DNA from 4 places in the Streptomyces sp. NPDC026589 genome. Region 1 is predicted to be linked to each of the others. Evidence: riboswitches for the same ligand, from Rfam matches in the RefSeq annotation. Region 1 holds a riboswitch; each other region holds the start of a gene.
The links. Region 1 has a riboswitch for cobalamin ahead of AB0F29_RS31120 (ribonucleoside-diphosphate reductase subunit alpha). Riboswitches for the same ligand answer to the same signal wherever they lie in the genome.

Region 1 (2,193 bases):
TGACGATCAGGGCGGCGGAGCCCGGCGAGTACGCCGCCCTCGGCGGGATCATCGCCGAGGCGTATCTCGGCGACGGTCTGCTGGACGGCCCGCGGGATCCGTATCTGCTCAAGCTGCGGGCGGTGGAGCAGCGTGCGGCCGAGGCCGAGGTCCTCGTCGCGCTCGACGTGGACGGGGCGGTGCTCGGCGGCGTGACGTATGCCGCACCCGGCACCCCGTGGCGCGACATCGCCGGTCCGGACGAGGCCGAGTTCCGGATGCTGGCGGTGGCCCTCGATGGGCGTGGGCGGGGCGTGGGAGAGGCTCTCGTGCGGGCGTGCGTCGAGCGCGCCCGGTCCGCCGACGGCGTGCGGGCGCTGGTGCTGTCGACGCGGCCGGGCATGCTCGGAGCCCATAGGATCTACCGTCGGCTCGGCTTCGTACGGACCCCCGAACGGGACTGGGAACCGGTGCCGGCACTACGGCTCATGACCTTCCGACTGGAGCTGGAGGCGCCTTCCTGAGGGGCGCGTTGAATCGCCGCGACACAACATGTGGGGGCCGCTTCATCCGGCGGCCCCCACATGTATGCTCGACCTCGCTGTCGCCGCAGGGGAATCCGGTGCGAATCCGGAACTGTCCCGCAACGGTGTGATCGGTGCGCTTTTGCGCACCCGCAAGTCCGAAGACCTGTCGACAGCGCGTCCGGCTCGACCGAACCGGACGCCAGACGTCCGGGTCTCGCGGATAGGCCGGTGGACGCCGTCAGCTGTGCTGCCCTGCCCCGGGTTTCGCGCTGCCCGGCTTCCCCGCCTGCCGCCGGCCCCTGCCGAGCGAGGGAAAGCCCAGTGACCATCGCGCCCGCCGATCCGGTTTCAGCCACCGAATCCGCTGCCTCCACCACGTCCGGAGCAGGCACGAACGACGGACCCGGGACCGCCCTGCTGCGGACCCTGACCGACCTCACCGTCGATCTTCCCGACACCGACCCCGGACGGGTCGCCGCCGCCGCGCTGCGCGGACGCAACGCCCGCTCCGACGAGGCCGAGCTGCGCTCGCTGGCCACCGAGGCCGCCGCGGGGCTCATCTCCGAGGACCCGGCGTACTCCCGGCTGGCGGCCAGGCTGCTGACCCGCACGATCGCGGACGAGGCCGCGGGCCAGGGCGCGACGTCCTTCTCCGCCTCGGTCGCCGTGGGCCACCGCGAGGGCCTGATCGCGGAGCGCACCGCCGCGTTCGTCGCGCTCCACTCGGCCGCCCTGGACAAGCTCGTCGAACAGGCCCTGGCGGACGGCGCCGACGACCGCTTCGGCTACTTCGGTCTGCGGACGCTGCACAGCCGCTACCTGCTGCGCCACCCGATCTCCCGGCAGGTCATCGAGACCCCGCAGCACTTCATGCTGCGCGTGGCCGCGGGCCTCGCCGAGGACGAGTCGGTGCGGGCGCTGGACGAGGTCGCCGCGCTCTACGGGCTGATGAGCCGGCTGGACTACCTCCCCTCCTCCCCCACGCTCTTCAACTCCGGCACCCGGCACCCGCAGATGTCCTCCTGCTATCTGCTGGACTCGCCCAAGGACGAGCTGGACTCGATCTACGACCGCTACCACCAGGTGGCGCGGCTCTCCAAGCACGCGGGCGGCATCGGTCTCTCGTACTCCCGCATCCGCGCCCGGGGGTCGCTGATCCGGGGCACCAACGGGCACTCCAACGGCATCGTGCCGTTCCTGAAGACGCTGGACGCCTCCGTCGCGGCGGTGAACCAGGGCGGCCGGCGCAAGGGCGCGGCGGCGGTCTACCTGGAGACCTGGCACGCGGACATCGAGGAGTTCCTGGAGCTCCGCGACAACACGGGCGAGGACCAGCGGCGTACGCACAACCTGAACCTGGCGCACTGGATCCCGGACGAGTTCATGCGCCGGGTCGACGCGGACACCGAGTGGTCGCTGTTCTCCCCCGCCGACGTGCCCGAGCTGGTCGACCTGTGGGGCGACGCGTTCGACGCGGCCTACCGGGCGGCCGAGGCCAAGGGCCTGGCGCGCAGGACGATTCCGGCACGTGAGCTGTACGGCCGGATGATGCGGACCCTCGCGCAGACAGGCCAGGGCTGGATGACGTTCAAGGACGCCTCCAACCGGACCGCGAACCAGACCGCCGAGCCGGGCCGGGTCGTGCACTCCTCCAACCTGTGCACGGAGATCCTCGAAGTCACGGACG
Region 2 (2,193 bases), on a different contig from region 1:
CGTCTCGCTCGCCCACGGCACCAACGACGCCCAGAAGACGATGGGCATCATCACGCTGGCCCTGGTCACCGGCGGCGTCCTCGCCCCCGGCTCCAACCCGCCCATGTGGGTCATCGTCTCCGCCGGTGTGGCCATCGCGCTCGGCACCTACCTCGGCGGCTGGCGCATCATCCGCACGATGGGCAAGGGACTGACCGACCTCCAGCCGCCGCAGGGCTTCGCCGCCCAGACCAGCGCGGCGACGGTCATCCTGGCCTCCTCGCACCTCGGTTTCTCGCTCTCCACCACCCAGTCCTGCTCCGGTGCCGTCATGGGCGCGGGCCTCGGCCGCAAGGGGGGCGTGGTCCGCTGGTCCACCGCCACCCGGATGTTCGTCGCCTGGGGGCTGACGCTCCCGGCGGCCGGTCTGATCGGTGCGGGCGCCGAGTTCCTGACCAAGCAGGGCCCCTGGGGCATCGCCGTCACGGCGGTCATCCTGGTGGGCGGTTCGTTCGCCATCTGGCTGGCCTCGCGCCGCCAGCCGGTCGACCACACCAACGTCAACGACACGGACGGGGAGGGCGAGCCCCAGGGCATCGTCACCACCGCCATGGCGGCGGTCCAGCCGCCGCCCGTCGGCGGCCCGGCCGCCGACCTCGCAACCACCCTCCCGGCCTCGGCGCCCGACGACCCGGCCCGGCCGCCGGCCAAGGTGTAAGGACAGATCCGCATGAAAATCGACTGGGCAGCTCTCGCCTCCGTCTTCGGTGTCAGCCTCGTGGTCACCGTCGCGCTGGTCGGCCTCTTCACTCTGGGCATCGTCGCCCTCTCCAAGCAGTCCGCCACGGCCGGAGGCAGCGCCTCCGGAGGATCGGTCGCGCTGGCGCGCACCGGCGCGTACGCCTGCTTCGCGGCGTGCGTGGCGGCGGTCACGTACGGGATCTACCTGATCGTCGCCTGACCCCGCACCCCGCACCCCTTCGGGCCGGACACACTCTCGTGTGTCCGGCCCGATGTGTGTCTGCGCACAATGGAGCCTCGCAGGTCAACAGCGAGTTGACGGTTGTTCGCGGGGCGTGGTGGACTGCCGGAGCCATTTACGGCGACAGCAGAGGAAGCCGGTGCGAATCCGGCGCGGTCCCGCCACTGTCACCGGGGAGCGCTCCCCCACACGGAACGTCACGGCCCGCTCGCGCGGGCTGGAAGGCCGGGGGAACCGCGGATCCGGAAGCCAGGAGACTCTCGTCGCCGGTCACGTCGAACCAGGGCGCGGACCCTGAGTGAGGACATACGCCATGCCCGGCCGCCGTGCGCCGCTTCCTGTGCCTCCCACGACAGCCCATCGCGCCGGAGCACCTCTCCCCGCGACCGGCTGAGCCATGCGTGCCGACCGCGTTTTCGCGTACGGCGCCACGGCCGGGCTGATCGCCGACGCCCTGCTCGGCGACCCCCGCCGGGGCCACCCCGTCGCCGGATTCGGCCGCGCCGCCGCGCGGGTGGAGTCCCTGCTGTGGCGTGACGGCCGGGGCCGGGGCGCGCTGCACACCCTCGTCTGCGCCGGAGGCGCCGTGGGGGCCGCAGCGCTGACCGCGCGCGCCGTCCGGGGACGCCCCGCGCTCGCCGTCGCGCTGACCGCCGCCACCGCCTGGTCCGTCGTCGGGGGGACGTCACTGGGGCGGGAGGCCCGCGCCATCGGCGGCGCCCTGGCCGCGGGGGACCTGGAGGTGGCGCGGGAGCGCCTGCCGCGTCTGTGCGGGCGCGATCCGCACTCCCTGGACGGTCCGGGCATCGCCCGCGCGGTCGTCGAGTCGGTCGCCGAGAACACCTCGGACGCCGTCGTCGGCGCGCTGGTGTGGGGGGCGATCGGCGGGGTGCCGGGGCTCGTCGGCTTCCGGGCGGTGAACACGCTCGACGCGATGGTCGGCCACAAGTCACCCCGCTACCGCCGTTACGGCTGGGCCTCGGCCCGTCTGGACGACCTCGCGGGGTGGCCCGGCGCCCGGCTGACGGCCGCGCTGGCCGTAGCGGGCGGCGGGCGGCCCCGGGAGGCCGTACACGCCTGGAGGGCGGACGCGGGGCGTCACCCGAGCCCGAACGCGGGGCCGGTGGAGGCCGCGTTCGCGGGGGCGCTCGGTGTGCGGCTGGGCGGGACCCTGGCGTACGCGGGGCGCGTCGAGCACCGGCCGGTACTGAACGGAGAGTCCGGGCGGGACG
Region 3 (2,193 bases), on a different contig from region 1:
CGAGGGGCGCAGGGCCCGGTAGACACAGCGCAACAGGGTCGACTTCCCGCTGCCGTTGGGACCGACCAGGCCGACGAGCTGCCCGTCGGCCGCGCCCAGGGTGACCTGGTCCACGAGCCGTGCACCGGCGATCTCGACGGTCAGCGCGTCGATGTCGATCCGCATCAGATGCCTCCGAAGGAGTAGGAGCGCCGGCGCATGAGGAGAATGAAGCAGGGAACGCCGATGACCGCGGTGAGGACGCCCACCGGCAGCTCGGCCGGTGCCAGCACCACGCGCGAGAGGACATCCACCCAGATCAGCAGGACGGCTCCCGCCAGAGGGGCTACGGCCAGGAGCCGGCGGTGGTCCGCGCCGACCAGCATCCGTGCGGCGTGCGGGACCATCAGGCCGACGAAGCCGATCGCTCCGCTCACCGCGACGACCGCCCCGGTGACGGCCGCGGAGACGAGGAAGAGCTCCTTGCGCAGCCTCCCGGGATCGACCCCGAGTGCGGCGGCGGTCTCGTCGCCCATGGCGAGGGCGTTCAGGCGCCGTGCCGACCAGCCGAGGTGCGCGAGGCCGGCGAGCACCGCTCCGGCGGCGATCGGCACGGCGGCCCAGTTGGCCCCGCTCAGGCTGCCGAGCAGCCACATCATCGCGGAGCGGGCCGCTTCCCCGCGCTCGGCAGCGAACACCATGAACGTGGTGACGGCGGAGAACCCGTAGTACATCGCGGTCCCCGTCAGGACGAGCCGCAGCGGGGTCAGTCCGCGTTCGGTACGGGCCACCGCGTACACGAGCAGCATGGCGAGGAGCGCGGAGAGGAACGCCGCCGTGGACAGCGCCCAGATGCCCAGCGCCCCCAAGGCACCGAAGATGAGTACGGCGTTGGCGCCGACCGCCGCGCCCGAGGAGATACCGAGGACGAACGGGTCGGCCAGCGCGTTGCGCACCATGGCCTGGACGGCGACGCCAATGGCGGACAGGCCGGCCCCGACGACGGCCGCCAGCACGGCTCGTGGCAGGCGCAGTTCCCAGACGATGGTGTAGGCCGGGACCTCGTCGGGGCCGATGGCCCCGCCGGTCAGCCCTGCCCACAGGTAGCGCGTCACCTCCGCCCAGGAGAGCCCCGACGCCCCGAGTGCCGCCCCGCAGAGGAGGGAGAGGGGCAGGGCCGCGCACAGGCCGGCCAGGAGGAACGGCAGGGGTACGCGCCGGGGTGGAGCCGGTCCGGTGCCGACGTACGCGGGGCGCGACGGCTTGGAGGGTATGCGGTCGAGTGACGTGGCCACAGGCCGGTCGCTTTCGCCTCGGGCCGTGCGTCGCGCGATGAGGAGCGGCCCCGGACGGCGGCCGCCCCGCGCAGCGCCCATTCGCAGTCCACGGCGAATCGTCAGGAGCCTTCTCGGCCACGGGTGATCGGGCTCACGGAGCCTGGAGGCTCCGTCTACCGTTGCGGGTCAGCGCCGGATTTCGACCGGACTTCCCCCGTGGCGGAACGCAGCCTAGCGCGTGCGTTCCCCCTCCCCCGGCGGAGGGTGAACGGCAGCGGCACACGGAAGGTTCTGTCGCCCTCCCCGAGGCGGGAGGGAGGCCCGGATGAGTCCGGATGCCTCCACGGTGTTCACCAGCTGATGCGGGCCGCCACCGGGAGGTGGTCGCTGCCGGTCGCGGGCAGCAGCCACGAGCTCTCCGGCTCCACGCCCCGGACCAGGATCTGGTCGATCCGCACCACCGGGAAGGCGGCGGGCCAGCTGAAGCCGAACCCGTCGCCCGCCGCCTCCTGCACCGATCGCATCCGCGAGGTGATGCCCGCGTACGCGCGGTCGTCCAGGGTTCCGTTCAGATCGCCGAGCAGCACCACCCGCTCGTTCCGCTCGGCGGCGACGGCCCGGCCGAGCGACTGCGCGCCGGCGTCCCGTTGGCCCGACGAGAGGCCCGCCCGGGGATTCACCCGTACGGATCCGAGGTGCGTCACGTACACCGCCAGGGGCCCGTGGTCCGTGGCCACCGTGGTGCGCAGCCCCCGGTTGTACTCCAGTCTGACGTCGTCGGGCTTCGCGTCCCCCAGCGGTCCGGCGTCCATCTCGACGTCGACCGGGCGGGTGTCCGACAGCGGCAGCCCGCTCCACACGCCGACCGTGCCCAGCACCGTGTGGTGCGGGTACGTCGTCGCCAGCTCCTTCTCGTACGTCCTCCGGACCGCCGGGT
Region 4 (2,193 bases), on a different contig from region 1:
CACGGGCCAGAACGACGATCTCCTCGGTCTTCTGCTGGGCGAAGGCGAGCCAGCGGGCGATCCCCGGATCGATGCCCTGCTCGGCGTCGGCGTCCAGCGGGACATGGAGGAGGGAGCAGGAGGCGGAGACGTCGACCCGGCCGGCGAGGCCGAGGAGGGTGCCGAGGGTGGCGAGCGACTTCTCGTAGTCGTTGATCCAGATGTTGCGGCCGTTCACGACACCGGCGACCAGGCGCTTGCCGGGCAGTCCGCCGGCCGCCGCGAGGTCGTCGAGGTTCCCCGCGCCGGACTCGGTGAAGTCCAGGGCCAGCCCGTCGACGGGGGCCTTGGCCAGGACCGCCAGCGCTTCGCCGAGCCGCCCGAAGTAGGAGGCGACCAGAAGTCGGGGCCGGTCGGCGTGTCCGCCGAGCTCGCGGTAGGCGCGGGCGGCGGCGTTCAGCTCGGCCGGGGTGCGGTCCTGGACGAGTGCGGGTTCGTCCAGCTGCACCCACGTGGCGCCCGCCGCGCGCAGGTCGGCGAGGACCTCGGCGTACACGGGAAGCAGCCGGTCCAGGAGAGTCAGCGGCTCGAAGTCCGCCGCCACCCCGGGGGCCGCCTTGGCGAGCAGGAGATAGGTGACGGGTCCGACCAGCACCGGCCGGGGCGTCAGACCGAGGGCCAGCGCCTCCTGGAACTCGGCGACCTGCTTGGCGGAGTCGGCGGCGAACGCCGTGTCCGGCCGCAACTCAGGTACCAGGTAGTGGTAGTTGGTGTCGAACCACTTCGTCATCTCCAGCGGGGCGACGTCCTGCGTGCCCCGGGCCATGGCGAAGTAGCCGTCGAGGGCGTCGACGTCGACGGCCTCGCGGTGCCGCTCGGGGACGGCGCCGACCATGACGCTGGTGTCCAGGACATGGTCGTAGTACGAGAAGTCACCGGTCGGCACCTCGTGGACTCCGGCCTCGGCGAGCCGCTGCCAGGTTCCCCGGCGCAGCTCGGCGGCGGTCTTACGGAGGACGTCGGCGTCGACGCGGCCCTTCCAGTAACCCTCGATGGCCTTCTTCAGTTCACGGTTTTGGCCCTGGCGGGGGTAGCCGTACACGGTGGCCTGTGCTGCCGCGGCTGCGGGCTTCGCTGTCACGTGACTCTCCTTCGCGAGCGTGTCTGCGGGACAGACCCCGGGACGGGACGCGGACGCGGAGGGATGACGCATCGGGCGGAGACCGGGACACGTGGAACCGTGTCCGTCCGCCCGGTGGTTACGCCGACCCGCCCACGAGGTCACCGAGATCTCCGCACGCGAACGGTCGCGTGCGGGCAACGGGCAGGTCTTCGGACTCGCGGGCACGTCTGCCGGGGCAGACACCTAATGACCGTCGCTTCCCAGACCCGGCCGGGCCCAGTGCGTATGACGGCGGTCGTTCCCACTCACCGCTGCGGGGCAGTCCCGGATTCCCACCGGGTTCCCTCTTACGACACCCTGCCTGGCGGACAGGGCGAACCAGCTGCGCCGATCAGCCTAAGCGGACGCCCGGCCCGCGCACACCGTTGTTCACACTTCGGATGGTGACGTGAGACACGGGTCGGTGAACTCCCCCGACGCCGGCTCGGACTCCGTCGCGGCGGGACGCCGCGCCACGCCCGTTCCCCGCTCGTTCGGCCGTTCGTCAGCCGCGTGCTGACCACTGGTCAGGTCGGCCGCGTCCACTGGAGGTGACAGTGACACAGATGTAACCGAATGGCGTAGGGACTGCGGAACCACCGAGCGTCACAAGCCGTTCTTCTTCCCACTACACGGCCGCCGACCCGCGGCGAGGCCGACCGAGGAAACGGAATACGCCAGATGAAGAAGACAGTCGGGTGGGCCCAGGACGGCGACGACTGGACGATCACCGTGAACGGCACGCTGTATCGCGCGATCGAACGACCGGCGGACGGCCGGGTGCACGACTACCTGGTGCGGGGCGACGACCTCACCGCCGAATGCCCGAGCCTGGGGCACGGGCTCGGCGTGATCAGGGCGCACGAGACCCGGCGCTGACACCCCCGACACTCCCTGACACCCCTGACGCCCCTGTTGGTCCGACGACGGGGTGCGGAGGCCCTCGCCGCCCGCGCCTCGACGTGGACCCGTCAGTCATCGGCCGTCAGTCGCCGCCCGCGCCGGGCGGTCGGCTCAGCAGGTAGGTGTCCATGATCCAGCCGTGCCGTTCG

Region 2: another riboswitch for cobalamin. It lies ahead of AB0F29_RS05590 (cobalamin biosynthesis protein); the one in region 1 lies ahead of AB0F29_RS31120 (ribonucleoside-diphosphate reductase subunit alpha).
Region 3: another riboswitch for cobalamin. It lies ahead of AB0F29_RS34735 (iron ABC transporter permease); the one in region 1 lies ahead of AB0F29_RS31120 (ribonucleoside-diphosphate reductase subunit alpha).
Region 4: another riboswitch for cobalamin. It lies ahead of metE (5-methyltetrahydropteroyltriglutamate--homocysteine S-methyltransferase); the one in region 1 lies ahead of AB0F29_RS31120 (ribonucleoside-diphosphate reductase subunit alpha).

The regions. Positions count from the first base shown of each region.
Region 1 is NZ_JBEZYG010000022.1:70,624-72,816, forward strand. Features, by position in the region: gene AB0F29_RS31115 (GNAT family N-acetyltransferase) at 1-503, shown strand, start outside; cobalamin riboswitch at 556-692, shown strand; gene AB0F29_RS31120 (ribonucleoside-diphosphate reductase subunit alpha) at 828-2,193, shown strand, end outside.
Region 2 is NZ_JBEZYG010000002.1:574,886-577,078, reverse strand. Features, by position in the region: gene AB0F29_RS05600 (inorganic phosphate transporter) at 1-697, shown strand, start outside; gene AB0F29_RS05595 (hypothetical protein) at 710-940, shown strand; cobalamin riboswitch at 1,090-1,221, shown strand; gene AB0F29_RS05590 (cobalamin biosynthesis protein) at 1,359-2,193, shown strand, end outside.
Region 3 is NZ_JBEZYG010000028.1:50,382-52,574, forward strand. Features, by position in the region: gene AB0F29_RS34730 (ABC transporter ATP-binding protein) at 1-165, opposite strand, end outside; gene AB0F29_RS34735 (iron ABC transporter permease) at 165-1,274, opposite strand; cobalamin riboswitch at 1,375-1,503, opposite strand; gene AB0F29_RS34740 (endonuclease/exonuclease/phosphatase family protein) at 1,607-2,193, opposite strand, start outside.
Region 4 is NZ_JBEZYG010000032.1:76,277-78,469, forward strand. Features, by position in the region: gene metE (5-methyltetrahydropteroyltriglutamate--homocysteine S-methyltransferase) at 1-1,120, opposite strand, end outside; cobalamin riboswitch at 1,285-1,500, opposite strand; gene AB0F29_RS36815 (hypothetical protein) at 1,823-2,020, shown strand; gene cobF (precorrin-6A synthase (deacetylating)) at 2,127-2,193, opposite strand, start outside.